2 regions of the Nocardia puris genome follow, and region 1 is predicted to be linked to the other one. Evidence: riboswitches for the same ligand, from Rfam matches in the RefSeq annotation. Region 1 holds a riboswitch; the other holds the start of a gene.

What was found. A riboswitch is a leader RNA that binds a small molecule or an ion and turns the genes downstream of it on or off. The one in region 1 is predicted to bind cobalamin.
Region 2: another riboswitch for cobalamin. It lies ahead of OHB21_RS16195 (ABC transporter substrate-binding protein); the one in region 1 lies ahead of metE (5-methyltetrahydropteroyltriglutamate--homocysteine S-methyltransferase).

What each region holds. Positions count from the first base shown of each region.
Region 1 covers NZ_CP107943.1:7,671,850-7,675,364, reverse strand. The annotation lists gene metE (5-methyltetrahydropteroyltriglutamate--homocysteine S-methyltransferase) at 1-1,896, opposite strand, end outside; cobalamin riboswitch at 2,065-2,209, opposite strand; gene OHB21_RS35605 (pyruvate carboxylase) at 2,496-3,515, shown strand, end outside.
Region 2 covers NZ_CP107943.1:3,533,653-3,537,167, reverse strand. The annotation lists gene OHB21_RS16200 (ABC transporter permease) at 1-45, opposite strand, end outside; gene OHB21_RS16195 (ABC transporter substrate-binding protein) at 56-1,642, opposite strand; cobalamin riboswitch at 1,681-1,808, opposite strand; gene OHB21_RS16190 (alpha/beta hydrolase) at 1,983-2,705, shown strand; gene OHB21_RS16185 (hypothetical protein) at 3,019-3,399, shown strand; gene OHB21_RS16180 (PPE domain-containing protein) at 3,392-3,515, shown strand, end outside.

The DNA.
Region 1 (3,515 bases):
AGTGGCCAGGCGGAACGACTCCACCGACCAGTCCAGGTACGCGGGCTGATCCGCCGCGCGCAGCGGCAGCAGCTCGCGCAGGGCGGGCTCGTCCACCTGGATGATCCGGATGCCCGCCGACTGCAGGTCCACCGTCTCGTCCCGGATGGCCAGCGCCACCTGACGCGCCGACTCGCCCAGCGGCTGGTCGTCGCGCACGAACGACCACGCCAGGATGGTGACCGGACCGGTCAGCATGCCCTTGACCGGCTTGTCGGTGAGCGACTGGGCGTAGGTGATCCAGTCCACCGTCATCGGCGCGCGGCGCGCGACGTCGCCGAACAGGATCGGCGGGCGCACGCAGCGGGTGCCGTAGGACTGCACCCAGCCGTTCTCGGTGGCCGCGAAGCCGTCGAGCTGCTCGGCGAAGTACTGCACCATGTCGTTGCGCTCCGGCTCGCCGTGCACCAGCACGTCCAGGCCCAGCTTCTCCTGCAGCGCCACCACGTCGGCGATCTCCGAGCGCATCCTCGCGGTGTACTCGGCCTCGTCGATCTCGCCCTTGCGCAGCGCGGCGCGAGCCAGGCGGATCGCCGAGGTCTGCGGGTAGGAGCCGATGGTGGTGGTCGGCAGCGGCGGCAGGTTCAGGCGGGCCTGCTGCACCGCGCGCCGCTCGTCGGCCGGGGCGCGACGCGCGGCGTCGGGGCCGAGCGCGGCCAGGCGGGCGCGAACCTGCGCGTCCGCCAGGCGCGGGTCCTCGGTGCGCGAGGTCGCCGCCGCACGGGCCGCGGCCAGCTCGTCGGCGATCGCCTCGGTGCCCTGGTGCAGACCGGTGGCCAGCACTCGCACCTCGGCGACCTTCTCCGCGCCGAACGCCAGCCAGGCCCGCAGCCGCGCGTCCAGGCCGGTCTCCGGCTCCAGCGAATAGGGCACGTGCAGCAGCGAGCAGGAGCTCGACACCGCGACGCCGCCCGCGCTGCCCAGCAGGGTGCCCAGCGTGGTGAGCGCGTCGTCGAGGTTCGCCCGCCACACGTTGCGGCCGTCCACCACGCCCGCGACCAGCAACTTGCCCGCCAGCGCGGGCAGCGAGGCCACCGCGGACAGCTCGATCGGCGCGGTGAAGTCGAGCGCGATGCCCTCCACATCGGTGCCGGCCAGCGCGGCCAGGGCCGGGCCGGGGTCGCCGAAGTAGGTGGCGACCAGCACGGCCGGGCGGTCCTCGCCCGCCGTCAGCTCGGTGTAAGTGGAGCGCACCAGGGCGATCTCATCGTCGGTGAGGTCGGTGACCAGCGACGGCTCATCGATCTGCACCCACTCCGCACCGGCGGCCGCCAGCTTGCGCAGCAGCTCGCGATAGAGCGGGACCAGCTCGCCGAGTCGATCCAGTGCCGCGCCTTCGGTGGCCTTGGCCAGCTTCAGGAAGGTGATCGGGCCCACCACCACGGGCCGCGCGGGCACGCCGAACCCCCGCGCCTCGGCCAGCTCGTCGATCAGCTTCTCCGGGTGCAGCGAGAACACGGTGTCGGGACCGATCTCGGGCACCAGGTAGTGGTAGTTGGTGTCGAACCACTTGGTCATCTCCAGCGGTTCCACCGAATCGTTGCCGCGCGCGGCCGCGAAGTAGCGGTCCAGCGGATCGGCGATGCCCGCCACCCGCTCGGGCAGCGCGCCCAGCAGCACGGCGGTGTCGAGCACCTGGTCGTAGTAGGAGAAGGTGCCCACCGGGATCGAGTCGAGCCCGGCCGCGGTGAGCTCGGCGTACTGCGCCTCGCGCAGATCGGCCGCCACCCGGTGCAGCGCCACGGCGTCGATGCGCCCGGCCCAGTAGGACTCGGTGGCGCGCTTCAGCTCGCGCCGCGGCCCCACCCGGGGCAGGCCGAGAACCGTTGCGGTGAAAGGAGTCTGGGAAACAGTCACGGTTGTGCTCCAGTGCCTAGGTCGTGAGCCATCGCCATGCGGGCGGCGTCGACCAGCGGACCTCGCGGGCAGCCGTGTGCAACGGAGCCCGGATGTCGTCACTGGTGGTCCGCGCGCCCAATCCACGAGGCGGTGGCCGCCGGATACGGCGTATCCGGCACAACTGGCAGGTCTTCGGACTCGCGGGCACCGGCGCGGGGGCTCCCGGCCGACCTACTGACCGTCGCTTCCCGGACTCGCGCCCAGTGCTCGATGACGGTGTTCGTTCCTGCATACCGCTGCGGGACAGTCCCGGATTCCCACCGGGTTCCCTCTCACTCGCGCCCGGCTGGCCGGGGCGGGCTTCGACTCCGGCGCGCGACGTAGGGGCTCCATCTCGTCGGCGCACTGGAGAACCAGCTGCGTCGTCCAGCATAAAAGACGCCGCGGTTATTCCGTGCGGGTACCCGTCGCGGGCGCGCACCGCGGTCGCGGGCGGGCGGTGAGATGTGACGGCCGGATGAACGCAACTTCGCACCGTTGCTATGTCTGGTTGTGAAGATCGCTGCGAAGGGTAGTTCCATGTAGGAGCCGATTCCGGGGGCAGGTACGTTGGACCGATGTTCTCGAAAGTCTTGGTTGCCAATCGTGGCGAGATCGCCATCCGCGCCTTCCGCGCGGCCTACGAACTCGGCATCGGGACGGTCGCCGTCTTCCCGTACGAGGACCGCAACTCGGTCCACCGGCTGAAGGCCGCGGAGTCCTACCAGATCGGCGAGGTCGGCCACCCCGTCCGCGCCTATCTCTCCATCGAGGCGATCATCGACGCGGCCAAGACCGCGGGCGCCGACGCCGTCTACCCCGGTTACGGATTCCTTTCCGAGAACCCCGATCTGGCGGCCGCCTGCGCGCGCGCCGGCATCACCTTCATCGGCCCCTCGGCGGAGGTCCTCGAACTCGCGGGCAACAAGGCGCGCGCCATCGAGGCCGCCCGCGCGGCCGGTCTGCCCGTGCTGAAGTCCAGTGCGCCCTCGGCCGACGTGGACGAACTGCTCGCCGCCGCAGCCGAACTCGACTACCCGATCTTCGTCAAGGCGGTCGCGGGCGGCGGCGGGCGCGGCATGCGCCGGGTGGCCGCGCCCGAGCAGTTGCGCGAATCCATCGAGGCCGCCTCGCGCGAGGCCGAGTCCGCGTTCGGCGACCCGACCGTGTTCCTCGAACAGGCCGTGGTGAATCCGCGCCACATCGAGGTGCAGATCCTGGCCGACCAGCACGGCAACGTGATGCACCTGTTCGAGCGGGACTGTTCGGTGCAGCGCCGCCACCAGAAGGTGATCGAGCTGGCGCCCGCGCCGAACCTGGATCCCGCGCTGCGCGAACGTATCTGCGCCGACGCGGTGGCCTTCGCCCGCCAGATCGGCTACAGCTGCGCGGGCACCGTGGAGTTCCTGCTCGACGAGCGCGGCAACCACGTCTTCATCGAGATGAACCCCCGCATCCAGGTCGAGCACACGGTCACCGAGGAGATCACCGACGTCGACCTGGTGCAGTCGCAGCTGCGCATCGCGGCGGGGGAGACCCTGGCCGACCTCGGCCTGAGCCAGGACAGCGTGTCGATCCGCGGCGCGGCCCTGCAATGC
Region 2 (3,515 bases), 3.9 Mb from region 1:
CACCGCGATCGCGCCGCCGACGCGGCGCAGCAGATAGCGGATCACCGCGAGACCGCTACTCCGCCAACCAGGTGGTGGTGAAGTTCGCCCAGTCGTCGGTGCCCGGCACGCCGTCGCGCACGCCCTGCACGCGGACGTGCGCGACATCGGGACGCTTGGCGAAGCTGTGCAGGATGTAGCCGCCCTCGTTCCAGAGTTCTTCCTGGAGTTCGAAATACAGCTGCCTGCGGCGCTCCTGGTTCATCTCCGCGCGGGCGGCCGCGAACGTGGCGTCCCACGCCGGGCGGCGCCAGCCGGAGTCGTTGCTGGGCGAATCGCTGGTCATCGTCTGGCCGTAGAAGTAGTCCAGACTGTAGTTCCACCAACCGATGTGGGAGAGCGGCGCTGTGCCCACCACCTCGGTGAAATAGGTGTCGGCAGGCACGGTTTCGAGCCGGATGGTGATGCCCGCGGCCTTGGCGTGCTCGGCGAACAGCGTCGCGGACTCGACCATGCCGGGGATCGCGTCGGCCGTCGGCAGCGTGACGGTCAGGTTCTCCCGCCCCGCCTCCCGCAGCAACTGGCGCGCCCGCTCCGGATCGTAAGTCCGTTGCGGCAGTTGGTCGTTGTAGAACGGCGCGCCCTTGCCGTAGATGTCGTTGCCGACCTCGCCGAAGCCGTAGTACACCGCCTCGACCATGGCCTCGCGGTCCACAGCCAGCCGCATCGCCTGGCGCACCCGCACGTCGTCGAAGGGCGCCACGTCCACCCGCATCTGGAAGGCGCCCATCAGGCCCGCGGGCGGGGTGACGACCTGCGCGTTCGGATCGTTCGCCAGCGTGTGCGCCTGCAGGTAGGACATCTCGTGCGCGGTGTCGGCCGCACCGGAGAGGAAGGCGTTCATGCGCGCTTCGGTCTCGGCGATCTGGATGATCTCCACCTCGTCCAGGTGGACCGGGCCGTCCCAGTACTTCTCGTTGCGGCGCAACAGGGTCCGGTCACCCGGCGACCAGTTCGCCAGCGCGAACGGCCCCGTGCCGACGGGCAGCGTGTTCCGGTCGAACACCGTGGTGCCGTCCTTGATCACGTAGCAGTACCACCCGGCCAGCACCGAACCGAAGTCCGCGATCGGCGTCTTCATCGCCACCACCACGCCGAGGTCGCCGTCGGCGCGGGTGCGCGACATGTCGACCACGGCCAGGTCGCCGGAGGAGGGCCGCGCCGGGTCGAGCATCCGCTCGAAGCTCCACAGCACATCGCGCGCGGTGAGCGGGCTGCCGTCGCTGAACACCACGCCGGGGCGCAGGGTGATGCGCCATTCGCTGCCGTCGGCGTTGGGTTCGAGCGCGCTGGCCAGGCGAAAGCGCAGGGTGAGGTCGTTGTTGTAGGCGACGAGTTTGTCCCATACGTTCTTGCTCACCGCACCGCCCGCGGAGCTGCCCGCCAGGTGCGGGTCCAGCACGTCCACGCTGGCGGCGCGTCCGGCGATCGCGGCGCGCAACCGGCCGCCCGCGCGCGGTGGACCGCCCTGGGGCCCGGTGCCGCCGTCACCGCAGCCGGTGAGCGTGAGCGCGCCGGTCGCGAGCAGCCCCAGTGCGCCCGCGCTGCGCAGCAGCATCTCCCGGCGGCCGAGTGTCCGCCGGTGTCGTATCGAGTTGTCCATCGCCATCCTCGTGGAGTCGTCCCGGTGCCGGCCGACGCAGGTGTCCTGGCTCCCGGATCGACGCTCCCCACCGGCCTTCCAACCCGGGCAGGTCGTGGCCGTACTGCGGCGGTTCGCTCCTCGGTGACAGTTGCGGGACAGCCCCGGATTCGCACCGGTGTTCCCTGCGTCGAGGCCAGACCCTACCGCCCCGAGAAGCGGGCGCGGGCGGGCTCGTCGGTGAACGGCCCGGTCAGGGGTCAGCTGGGGCACGAACGGCGAATCGGCGGAAAAGTGTAGCCGGTGGCCGTGCAGGGCGGTGAACTCCACTGAGTCGCAGAAGTTTTGGCACTATCGGTACATGTTCTACTTCGACGGCGCGCGCGGCCGGATGCACTATCGGCGGTGGCCGGTCGACAACGCGGTGGCCACGGCGGCACTCCTGCCGGGGCTCGGTCAGCACAGCGGGCACTACCACCGATTCGCCCGGAGTCTGGGGGCGGCGGGCATCCGGCTGTGGGCCCTGGACACCTTCGGGCACGGGCTCAGCGAGGGCGATCCCCTGCACCCGGGCACGCTGGCCGAACTGGTGGCCGACGCGACCGCGTTCCTGGACCGGGTGCGTGCCGAAGCGGCGGGCCCGCTGGTGCTGATGGGGCATTCGCTCGGCGCCGTCACGGCGCTCGGGACGCTCGGCGCCGCCGTCCCCGACATCAGCGCGGGCACCGATCTGAACACCGTCGAGGCCAGCTATCCGCTCACGCCGAGCGTGCCGCACGAGGCGTTGGCGGGGCTCGTGCTGTCCGGCGTGCCGCGCCGGGCGCTCGGCGGCGGACGCCCCGATGCGCCGGGTACACCGCTGCCGTCGACGCTGCCGATCCTGGCGGTGCACGGCACCGACGACCGCCGCGCGCCGGTGGAGGCGATGCGCGAATGGGCCGGGCGGCACCCGTGGGCGCGCTGGCACGAATACGCCGACACGGGCCACGACGTGCTGCACGAACCCCGCTACGCCGAGGTGACGGCCGATGTCGTCGCCTGGCTGCTGGAGCGGGCGCACAGCGCGGCGGCAGCTTCGCGCTAGTCCGTGACACACTTCACAAATCCGGCCGAGCCCGCCGGCGCCACGATCGGGCGGGCCTGGGTTCCCCGCGTGTCGACTTCCCCGGCCGTTGGTGTTTTACGACAAAGGCGACATCGGTGGGGGACAACGCGCCCGGGTACCTGCTTAAAATTGCGGGGACCATCGGCCCCCGGGGAGTGACCGGCCGGGCCGGTGCGCGCGGCGACGGTGTGCTCGCGCGCGGTGGAGCAGGCGCCGCCGTGGGGTCGGCGCGGCGCGGGAGAACCGAGTACGGCCGCGGGGCACGCGGCACGATGAGGAAGGGGGACGGTCGATGCGGCCACAGGTCACGAACCTGAATCAGGCTGTCGACGAGGGCAGGCTCTGGATCGACGGTGTACTCGTCGCGGACGGCGCGCACGAACGGTGCGCGCGCCGCTACGAACAGCTGGCCGATCAGGTGGAGGCCCAGATCCACGGGCTCACGGCCGCCACCTCACTGCCGGGGTTCGGCGGATTCGCCTCCGGTGACGCGCTGCGCGCCGGCTTCGAGGGCAAGGCGGGCGAGGCGATCACCCGGCTGCGGGCCTACGCCGACTCCGCGCGCGAGCTCGCGGCGACCTTCCGCGCCGCCGCGGCCGCCTACAGCGCGGCCGACGACGGGCTGGCCGCGGCCGTCGCCGAGGTGGACGCGGCGGGGGTGGCCCATGCCTGATCTGCCCCGCACCGATCCGGCGTACGCGCCGACCGTCGAGGTGTTCGACCACCTCCAGCAGCGCGAGATCCATCAGAAGGTGCAACTGCTCGACCCGGTCGCGCTGCACGCGGGCA